2 regions of the Nocardiopsis sp. NPDC049922 genome follow, and region 1 is predicted to be linked to the other one. Evidence: predicted binding sites of a transcription regulator. Region 1 holds the regulator's gene; the other holds the start of a gene.

Region 1 (4,910 bases):
CGAAGGACTCCACGTCGAAGGAGCCGTCCTCGCGCAGGAACTTCAGCAGGTTGATCGAGGCCAGGTTGCACGAGGAGTCGTCCAGGGACATGTACTCCGAGCAGGGATTGCTGGCGCTGATACGGCCGCCGCCGGGGTTGGTGTGCCAGTCCTGGACGGTGCCGTCGTACTGGATCCCGGGGTCGGCGCACTCCCACGCGGCCCTGGCCATGCGGTGGAACAGGTCCCTGGCGTCGACGGTGGCGACGACCTCGCCCGTGGTGCGGGAGGTCAGGCCGAACTCCGAGCCGGTCTCCACCGCGCGCATGAAGGCGTCGCAGACCCGCACCGAGTTGTTGGCGTTCTGGTACTGGACGCTGAACGTGTCGGCGCCGCCGAGATCCACGTCGAACCCCGCGTCGCGCAGGGCGCGGACCTTGTGCTCCTCGCGCGCCTTGGTCTCGACGAACTCCTCGATGTCCGGGTGGTCCACGTCCAGGACGACCATCTTGGCCGCCCGGCGGGTGGCGCCGCCGGACTTGATGGTTCCGGCGGAGGCGTCGGCGCCGCGCATGAAGGACACGGGCCCCGAGGCCATGCCGCCGGACGAGAGCGGCTCCCGGCTGGAGCGGATCCGCGACAGGTTCACGCCCGCGCCGGAGCCGCCCTTGAAGATGATCCCCTCCTCCTTGTACCAGTCGAGGATCGACTCCATGGTGTCCTCGACGGAGAGGATGAAGCACGCGCTGACCTGCTGCGCCGAGGTCGTGCCGACGTTGAACCAGACCGGGGAGTTGAAGCTGAAGAGCTGGTGGACGAGGGCGTACTTGAGCTCGTGGTCGAAGACCTCGGCGTCCGCGTCGTCCCCGAAGTAGCCGTGGGCGCGTCCGGTGTCGGTGTAGACGCCGACGACCCGGTCGACGAGCTGCCTCAGGCTCCACTCGCGCTCCGGGGCGCCGAGGACGCCGCGGAAGTACTTGCTCGCCACGATCTGCGTGGCGTTCATCGACCAGGAGGTGGGGAACTCCACACCGCGCTGCTCGAAGTTGACCGTCCCGTCACGCCAGTTGGTCATGACGACGTCGCGGCGTTCCCATGCGAGGGTGTCGTAGGGATGGACGCCGGGTGTGGTGTGGACGCGCTCGATCCGGAGCCCTTCGCGTCCGGACCTCCCGCCGGTGCTCTCCGTCATGACGGCATCTCCCCCGAGCATGCGTCTGGAGGGTGTTACTCGCTGGTCGACCCCGAGTCGACCTGGTGGTCCTGGCGCAGGCTGGCGATCTCGGCCTCGAAGTCGGCGAGACTCTCGAACCCGCGGTAGACGCTGGCGAAGTGCAGGTAGGCGACCTCGTCCAGTTCGCGCATGGGGCCGAGGATGGCCAGCCCGATCTCGTGGGCGGGGACCTCGGCCAGGCCCCGGCCGCGGATCTCCTCCTCGACGCGCTGGCCGAGCTTGGCGAGCGCGTCCTCGGAGACCGGGCGGCCCTGGCAGGCGCGGCGCACTCCGGCGATGACCTTGGTGCGGCTGAACGGTTCGGTGACCCCGGACCGCTTGGCGACCATCAACAGGACGGTCTCCTGCGTGGTGAACCTGCGCTCACACACCGGGCAGGACCGGCGGCGCCTGATGGCCGCGCCGTCGTCGGTGGACCTGCTGTCGATCACCCGGGTGTCCGGATGGCGGCAGAACGGACAATGCATCCCTGTTCACCTGCTTCCTCACGACGACCCGCACGTCCACTTAACCACAAGTTCTGGGAATTGACCCCTCTGCCACTCCCAGATGTTGTGGTTGAACCTAAACCGCCACGCGGCGTACCGCAACCTGTCCGGAGTGTGTCCCCGCCGCGGACGAGGCGCCGCCGTCAGTGATCACGAGGGAGTGGAGGGGGGTTCGGCGGACGGTCCGCGGAAGGCCCACGGGTCCGCCCGAAATCCGGTTCCCAGGATACCGCCGACCGGCCCCCGACCGCCGCGCCGAAGGGCTCGCGGCGCGCTCGACGGCCGTGCGCACAGGGGGTTCGCGACGCGGACGGCCCCGGGGAGACGAGACCCACACCGACACCGGCGCCGACGTGTTCGTCCATTCCGAGGACAGCGGCGGGAGTACACGTGTACACGTAAGTGGAGGCCGGTAATTGACCGCGAAAACACGCGGGCATTTATCCACGGCCTCGAACGCTTGTTTGATATCACCGTCTGCAACGACTAATGTTGACGTTGATTTCACTCCGGTCTCGTCGGCACGTGGACCCGCGGGTCGGCGCTGGCGCGGACCGGAGGAGGCCAGTCACACAAGCAGGCCCTGACCGAACCGAACGCCGAGGAGGCCCGGCCGTGCCGGAGGAGAATCCCGGAAGCACCACCGTCCTCTCGCCCGTGGGCGACACGGGCGGGCCGAAGCCCGACGCCCCCAAGCTCACGGCGCGTCAGCAGAGCGTGCTGAACTGTATCCAGCGATACGTACGGGAGCGCGGTTTCCCGCCCTCGATAAGGGAAATCGGCGACGCGGTCGGCCTGTCCAGTCCCTCCAGCGTCGCGCACCAGCTCAAGGTGCTCCAGCGCAAGGGGTACCTGCACCGCGACCAGAACCGCCCGCGCGCGGTCGAACTGCGCACGCCCGGCCGCGCGTCCGGCGCCAAGGCGGACCCGGCGGAGTTCACCGCGGACGCCGCTCGGGCCGCCGCCGTGCCGCTGGTCGGCCGGATCGCCGCGGGCGGACCGATCCTCGCGGAGGAGTCCGTGGAGGACGTGCTGTCCCTGCCGCGTCAGCTGGTCGGCGAGGGGCGGCTGTTCATGCTCACCGTGGTCGGTGACTCGATGACCGACGCCGCCATCACCGACGGCGACATGGTGGTCGTCCGGCAGCAGCCGGAGGCCAACAACGGAGACATCGTGGCCGCCCTGCTCGACGACGAGGCCACGGTCAAGGTGCTGCGCCGCGAGGACGACGGTCACGTGTGGCTCATGCCGCGCAACGACGCCTACGAGCCCATCAACGGTGACAACGCCACCATCCTGGGCAAGGTCGTCGCCGTCATGCGCCGGGTCTGAGGCGACGCCGGGCCGGTCCGGGACGGCGCCGGGCTCCCGGACCGGGCCGCTACGCTGAGGGACGTGTCCACACCCACCTCCTCTCCCGTGACCGTTCGCTGGCGCGCGCTCGCGGCCGTCGGCGCGACCACCGGACTCCTGCTCGTCACCGCCTGCTCCGGCGAGGACCCCTCGGTTCCCCCACCCGGGGTCAGCGGCTCGGCGCGGGACCTGTCCTTCACCGTGGACGGCACGGAGGTGTTCGGGACGTTCACGGCCCCCACCGGCACCGCGGGCGCCGTTCCCGCCGCCCTCATCGTCTCCGGCAGCGGGCCCACCGACCGGGACGGCAACGCCCAGACCCGACCCGACGCGGACACCAACCTGAACCTCGCCCGCGTGCTGGCCGACGCCGGGGTGGCCTCGCTCCGCTACGACAAGCTCGGCAGCGGTGAGACCGGCCTGGGCGACCTGGATCCGGACGCGTCGATCGACCCCGAGGTCTTCGACCGCCAGCTCGTGGCCGCCTACGAGGAGCTCCTCGCCCAGCCCGGGGTCGACCCCGACCGCACGGTCGTCGTCGGGCACAGCGAGGGCGCGTTGTTCGCCCTGCGCGCGCACGACCTCCTGGGCACGTCACCCGCCCTGGTTCTGGCCGCCCCGCCCGGCACCCGCTACCTCGATCTCATCGACCGCCAGTTGACCGAGCGGATCCGTGTCGGCGAGGCCCGGGGCCAGATCGGTGAGACCGACAGCGTCACCGTGCTCTCCGACGCGCGGGCCGGGCGGGCCGCCCTGCGCGGCGGACGGAATCTGCCCGACGACCTGTCACCGCTGCTGGGGACCGTCTACTCCGAGCAGAACGCGGCCTTCCTCGGCTGGATCGACGCCTTCGACCCCGTCGACCTGGCCGAGGACGTCCCCGAGGGCACCCCGGTACTGGTGCTGTGGGGCGAGGAGGACGCACAGATCCCCCGTTCGGACGTCGACCGGCTGATGACCGGCTTCGCCGACGCCGACCGTGTCGACGTCCCCGACGCCGACCACGTGTTCCGCGAGTTCCGGGACCGGCCGGGCGCCGCCGTCCTCGACGCCGACCGCCCCTTCGCCCCCGAGGTCGCCCCCGCCCTGGAGGAGTTCCTGGACGAGGCCTGGTAGGTGGGTCAGGAGGGCAGGTCGGCGAGCACGGCCCGCGCGAGCTCCTCGGCCGTCTCCAGGCCGCGCTCCGGCTCGACCGCGCGCGTGACGGCGTAGTCCGCCGCCGCCCCGTAGCAGGTCTCCACGTACAGGTTGGACACCCGCGCGCCCACGCAGGCGAACGGGAAGTCCGACTCGTCCGTCCACCAGAACGCCTCGTCGCCGACGCCCTCGACGCGGGTGGCGCCCTGGTTCACGGTCGTGTTCCGCAGGTTGTCGGCGGCCGTCTGGATCCCGCCGGGGTTGGGCGCGGCCACCATCACCAGGGTCGCGAAGGACGGAACCGCCTCGCCCGGCCCCTCGGGGGTGGACCACCGGCACTGCCATCCGGTGCCGAACGAGTCCTGCTGGCTCCCCACCGGCTGCTCCAGCTCCAGCGTGTGGGCGGGCACCAGCTCGTCGAGCGCGTCGGTCTCCCCGACCGCGCACGCGGGCGCGGCGTCGAAGTCACCCGACTCCAGGGTGTCGCGGTTGACGACGAACCACACCCCGCCCGCCACGACCAGGACGACGACCAGGGTCAGCGCGACCACGCCGACCACCGCGCAGCCCCGGCTCTGGGGTTGGGCCGAGGGGACGACCGGACGGGGGTGTTCGGGGTTCACAGGGCCTCCACGAGTCGCTCGGCGAGGCGCACCGCCGCCTCGCGCGCGTCCTCCCGCTCCACCGGTCCGTCTCCGGAGACACCGGAGTAGACCACC
Region 2 (4,910 bases), on a different contig from region 1:
CGTTGCCGACCGCGACCAGCAGGCGCCGCCACATCCAGGCCGCGTCGCGCGGGTCGATCCCGTCCGGGTACGCGCGCCGCACGTCGGCCAGGCTGTGGAACCCCCTGAGCCGTCCCAGGACGTTGCCGCGCCGCTCGACCCCGGTGGCGGCGTCGCGGTGGCGGATCCGCTCGACCAGGTCGGGGTAGAAGGCGCGGTACCGCTCGCGGCCCCTCTCCCGAAGCCTGCCCAGGGCCTCCGCCTCGGCCATGACCAGGTCGTTGTCGCGGTGGGACCGGGGCAGTTTGAGCACCGCCTCGCGCCACACCCCGTCCTTGTGGCGCACCTCGTACAGGTCGGCGATGTCGCCCCGCGCCAGCGGGCCGGAACCGTGGCGCACGTGGTAGGTGCGCGCCCTGGTGACCAGGGTGAGGTCGTCCAGTCCCAGGCCCCCCTCGACCAGGTCCCGGTACCGCGACCAGCACGTGGTCAGCCGGGTGAAGGCGGTGGCGGCCTCGCCCGCGCGCCCGGCGGGCGCCCGGTCGGGGTGGACGAGACGGGCCAGGCGGCGGTACGCGGCGGTCGCCGCCGGGGGCGGATCGCCGCCGCCCTCGGGGAGGGGGCCGAACAGCGCGGTGGGGTCGTCGGCGAGCGCGATGAGGTGAAGAGCCTCGTCGAAGGGGGCGGTGGCGTCCTGCTCCGTGCTCATCTGCTGCCCTTCCGGGGGTGGGGGTCCGTCGACGGCGCGGGGTCGGGGCGCTCGGGGTGGTCGGCCGGTCACTGGCCGCCGCGGAGGAGCGGCGGATGGAGCACGGCCGCGCCGCCCGCCCGGTAGAGCCGGGGCCGCCGTCCGCCGCCGGACCCGCCGCGGTCGGCGAGGTCGCCGGTGTCCTCGACGAAGCCGGGGGTGGCGAGGATCTTGCGGTGGAAGTTGGCGCCGTGCAGGCGGGTGCCCCACACCGCCTCGTACACCTCGCGCAGCGCGGTGATGGTGAAGGTCGGCGGGAGGAACGCGGTGGCCAGGGCGGTGTACTCCAGCTTGGAGCGGGCGCGCTCGACGGCGTCGGCGATGATCCGCGCGTGGTCGAAGGCCAGCGGGCGGTCGGATCGGGCGTCGTCGCCGTGCCCGAGTTCGCTCCAGGGCACCCAGGCGGCGGCGTCCGTGCCGCGCCCGACGTGGGGGTCGGGCAGGTCGGGGGCGAGGAGCATGTAGGCCACCGAGACGACGCGCATGCGCGGGTCCCGGTCGCGCGCCCCGTAGCTCCGCAGCTGCTCCAGGTGGAGTTCGGAGGGCAGCGCGGTCTTCTCCGACAGCACGCGCAGGGCGGCGTCGGGCAGGTCGGGGTCGGCGGGTCCGTCCGGTCCGTCCTGTGCCCGGACGAACCCGCCGGGCAGGGCCCACCAGCCGCGCCGCGGTGGCGCCGACCGGCGCATCAGCAGGACGCGGGGCGTCCCCGCCCGAATGGTGAGGGCCACGACGTCCACGGTGACCGCGGTCGGCGCGTAGTCGCGCGGGTCGTAGGCGTCGAGGAACCGGCGTTCGCCGTCGTCATGCGGGCGGGTGTCGCCGGTCTCCATGGACCCTCCTGTTGTTCTCAGGGTGAGTTTTTCTCAATCTGAGATGAAGCTAGCAGGGGGCTCCGCCGCCGTCCACCCCTTTTCTGGTGCGCCACGTGTTTGGCCGGAATGCCTGCGACGATGGGGGCACGGCGCCGACACGCCCGTCCGGTCGGGTACGGGGTGACGGACCGCGCCGCTAGCATGGTGCGAACGGACGTTCGAGAAGGGTGGGGCGCGTGCGCGTGGTGGGGATCGACCCGGGGCTGACCCGGTGCGGCGTCGGAGCCGTCGAGGGCGCGGTCGGCCGACCGCTCACCTTCCGGGGCGCCGACGTCGTCCGCACCAGCGCCGACACCGACCTGCCCCAGCGCCTCGTCGCCATCGAACGCGGCATCGACGACTGGCTCGACCGGCACCAGCCCGACGCCGTCGCCGTCGAGCGCGTCTTCGCCCAGCACAACCTCAGCACCGTCATGGGCACCGCACAGGCCAGCGGCATCGCCCTGCTGTGCGCCGCCCGCCGCGGCCTGCCCGTGGTCCTGCACACCCCCAGCGAGGCCAAGGCCGCCATCACCGGCAGCGGACGCGCCGACAAGGCGCAGGTCGGCACCATGGTGGCGCGTATCCTCGGACTCGACGGTCCCCCCAAGCCCGCCGACGCGGCCGACGCGGTCGCGCTGGCCATCTGCCACATCTGGCGGGGCGGCGCCAACGCCCGTGTCGCCCAGGCCACACAGGACTTCGCCCGCAAGGTGGAACTGGCGCGCCGCGCGCGCGGCCGGTGACCGCCGCCCCCAGGAAGGAGAAGGGCGCCCCCGCGCCCGCACGAGATGATCGCGTTCCTCACCGGCCGGGTGGCCGCACGCGGCGCGGACACCGCCGTGATCGACGTCGGCGGGGTCGGCATGACCGTGCGGTGCACCCCCGCCGCCCTCGCCCGCCTCCACGTCGGCGAGACCGGGACGGTCACCACCAGCCTGGTGGTCCGCGAGGACTCGCTGACGCTCTTCGGGTTCGCCGACGACGACGAGCGCCACCTGTTCGAGCAGGTCCAGACCGCGTCCGGCGTCGGCCCGCGGCTGGCCCTGGCCATGCTCGCCGTCCACAGCCCGTCGAGCCTGCGCCACGCCGTGGCCACCGAGGACACCGCCGCGCTCACTCGCGTGCCCGGCATCGGCAAGAAGGGCGCCCAGCGCATCGTCCTCGAACTGCGCGGCAAACTCGACGCCCCCGACTTCGGCGACGGTGCGCCGCCCGCCGCACCGGGCGCCGCCGAACCGAACGGCGCCTGGCGCGGCCAGGTCGTGTCCGGCCTGGTCAACCTCGGCTGGTCCGCCAAGGACGCCGAGTCCGCCGCCTCCGCCGTCGCCGCCGAGGCCGAGGCCACCTCCGACGTCTCCGTCCTGCTGCGCAGCGCCCTGCGCAAGCTCAGCCGCGCCTAGGAGCCCACCCCATGCACGAACGCGACGCCGTGTCGCCCGACGCCCACGGGGACGAACGCCAGCTGGAGGGCGCCCTGCGCCCGCGCGGGCTGGACGAGTTCGTCGGTCAGGAACGGGTGCGCGAACAGCTCTCCCTGGTGCTGCACAGCGCCCAGCGGCGCAACCGGGCCCCCGACCACATCCTCATGTCCGGCGGTCCCGGCCTCGGCAAGACCACGCTCGCCATGATCATCGCCGCGGAGATGGGCGCTCCGCTGCGCATCACCTCCGGACCGGCCATCGAGCGCTCCGGCGACCTGGCCGCCGTCCTGTCCACCCTCCAGGAGGGCGAGGTCCTCTTCCTCGACGAGATCCACCGCATGGCCCGCCCCGCCGAGGAGATGCTCTACGTCGCCATGGAGGACTTCCGGGTCGACGTGGTCGTGGGCAAGGGGCCCGGAGCCACCGCGATCCCCATCGACATCGCGCCGTTCACCCTGGTCGGGGCGACGACCCGGGCGGGCATGCTCCCGGCGCCGCTGCGCGACCGCTTCGGGTTCACCGCGCACATGGACTTCTACACCCCCGAGGAGCTCGAACTCATCCTGCACCGCTCGGCTGGCCTGCTCGGGGCGCCCCTGGACGAGGACGCCGCACGGGAGATCGCCGGGCGCTCGCGCGGCACCCCCCGCATCGCCAACCGGCTCCTGCGCCGTGTCCGCGACTACGCCGAGGTCCGGGGCGACGGCAGGCTCTCCCTGGCGACCGCCCGCGCCGCCCTGGACCTGTACGAGGTCGACGCGCTCGGCATGGACCGCCTCGACCGCGCCATCCTCGACGTCCTGCTGCGCCGGTTCCGCGGCGGGCCCGTGGGCCTGTCGACCCTCGCCGTCTCCGTGGGGGAGGAGGCCGAGACCGTGGAGGTGGTCGCCGAGCCCTTCCTGGTCCGCTCCGGCTTCCTGGCCCGCACGCCGCGCGGCCGGGTCGCCACCCCGCAGGCCTGGGCGCACATGGGGCTGACCCCGCCGCCCGACGCCGCGTTCGGCGCCGCCGCACCGTGACCGCCACCGTTGCCCGTCCGAGTTCCGACCGTGGGGCTGCGGTGACCGCCGCCACGTAAGCTGGAGAGCATCCAGCCATGCGGGGGCCGCGAGCACGGCTCCCACGTGTCTTTCGACACGGAAGGAACGCGCGGGCCGCCGGGAGCGTTGTGTCTCACGGGTGCGGACCGCGACACGACGTCCGGGTCGGCACGGTGAAGGTGGTCGTCGCGGTTCTTGAGCCGACAACGGTCGGCCACACGAAGAAACGTACGGAAGGACGCCCCAGTGCAGGGCATTTACACTCTCGCCGCCGAAGGAGAGCCCACCGGGGGTCTCCTGAACATGATTCTGCCGTTCGCGCTGATCCTCCTGGTGTTCTGGCTGCTGTTCTGGCGGCCGAACCAGAAGCGTCGCCAGCAGGAGTCGCAGATGATGAGCGCGCTCGTCCCCGGCGTCGAGGTCATGACCAAGGCGGGCATCTTCGCCACCGTCGTGGAGGTCCACGAGCAGGACGTCCTGCTGGAGATCGCCCCCGGCACCCGCATCCGCATGCTCAAGGCGGGTGTGGGCGAGGTCATCACCCCGGCCGCGGACGACACCCCGGTGGAGGACCGTCCCGACTTCGGCGACGACGACAAGCCGAACAGCTGATCTCCGACCGGTCACACTCTCACCGGTACCGGCCCCGCCCGGGGCCGGTACCGGCGTGTTCGGTCCACCACGAGTAAGGTCCCGCCACCCATGTCCCACGACCCCGCGACCGCCGAGACCGGCCCCCTCGACGGTCTGATCCGGTCCCACGTCCGCGACGTGCCCGACTTCCCCCAGCCCGGGGTGATGTTCAAGGACATCACGCCGCTGCTCAACGACCGGGAGGCCTTCGGGGCCACCGTCCGGGGGCTGGCCG

Evidence for each region. Region 1 encodes LexA, which represses DNA repair genes until DNA is damaged. Its sites were predicted from a motif close to TCGAACANNTGTTCGA; they were not measured.
Region 2: a site for LexA is predicted at 1,746-1,761, ahead of ruvC (crossover junction endodeoxyribonuclease RuvC). Genes of this name have one in related genera too.

What each region holds. Positions count from the first base shown of each region.
Region 1 covers NZ_JBFAME010000006.1:217,070-221,979, forward strand. Annotated here, with positions in the region: gene AB0I72_RS13830 (vitamin B12-dependent ribonucleotide reductase) at 1-1,171, opposite strand, end outside; gene nrdR (transcriptional regulator NrdR) at 1,207-1,680, opposite strand; gene lexA (transcriptional repressor LexA) at 2,359-3,033, shown strand; gene AB0I72_RS13845 (alpha/beta fold hydrolase) at 3,097-4,170, shown strand; gene AB0I72_RS13850 (hypothetical protein) at 4,176-4,814, opposite strand; gene AB0I72_RS13855 (hypothetical protein) at 4,811-4,910, opposite strand, start outside.
Region 2 covers NZ_JBFAME010000002.1:204,318-209,227, reverse strand. Annotated here, with positions in the region: gene AB0I72_RS05155 (J domain-containing protein) at 1-688, opposite strand, end outside; gene AB0I72_RS05150 (NUDIX domain-containing protein) at 757-1,557, opposite strand; gene ruvC (crossover junction endodeoxyribonuclease RuvC) at 1,776-2,324, shown strand; gene ruvA (Holliday junction branch migration protein RuvA) at 2,370-2,981, shown strand; gene ruvB (Holliday junction branch migration DNA helicase RuvB) at 2,993-4,021, shown strand; gene yajC (preprotein translocase subunit YajC) at 4,346-4,654, shown strand; gene AB0I72_RS05125 (adenine phosphoribosyltransferase) at 4,745-4,910, shown strand, end outside.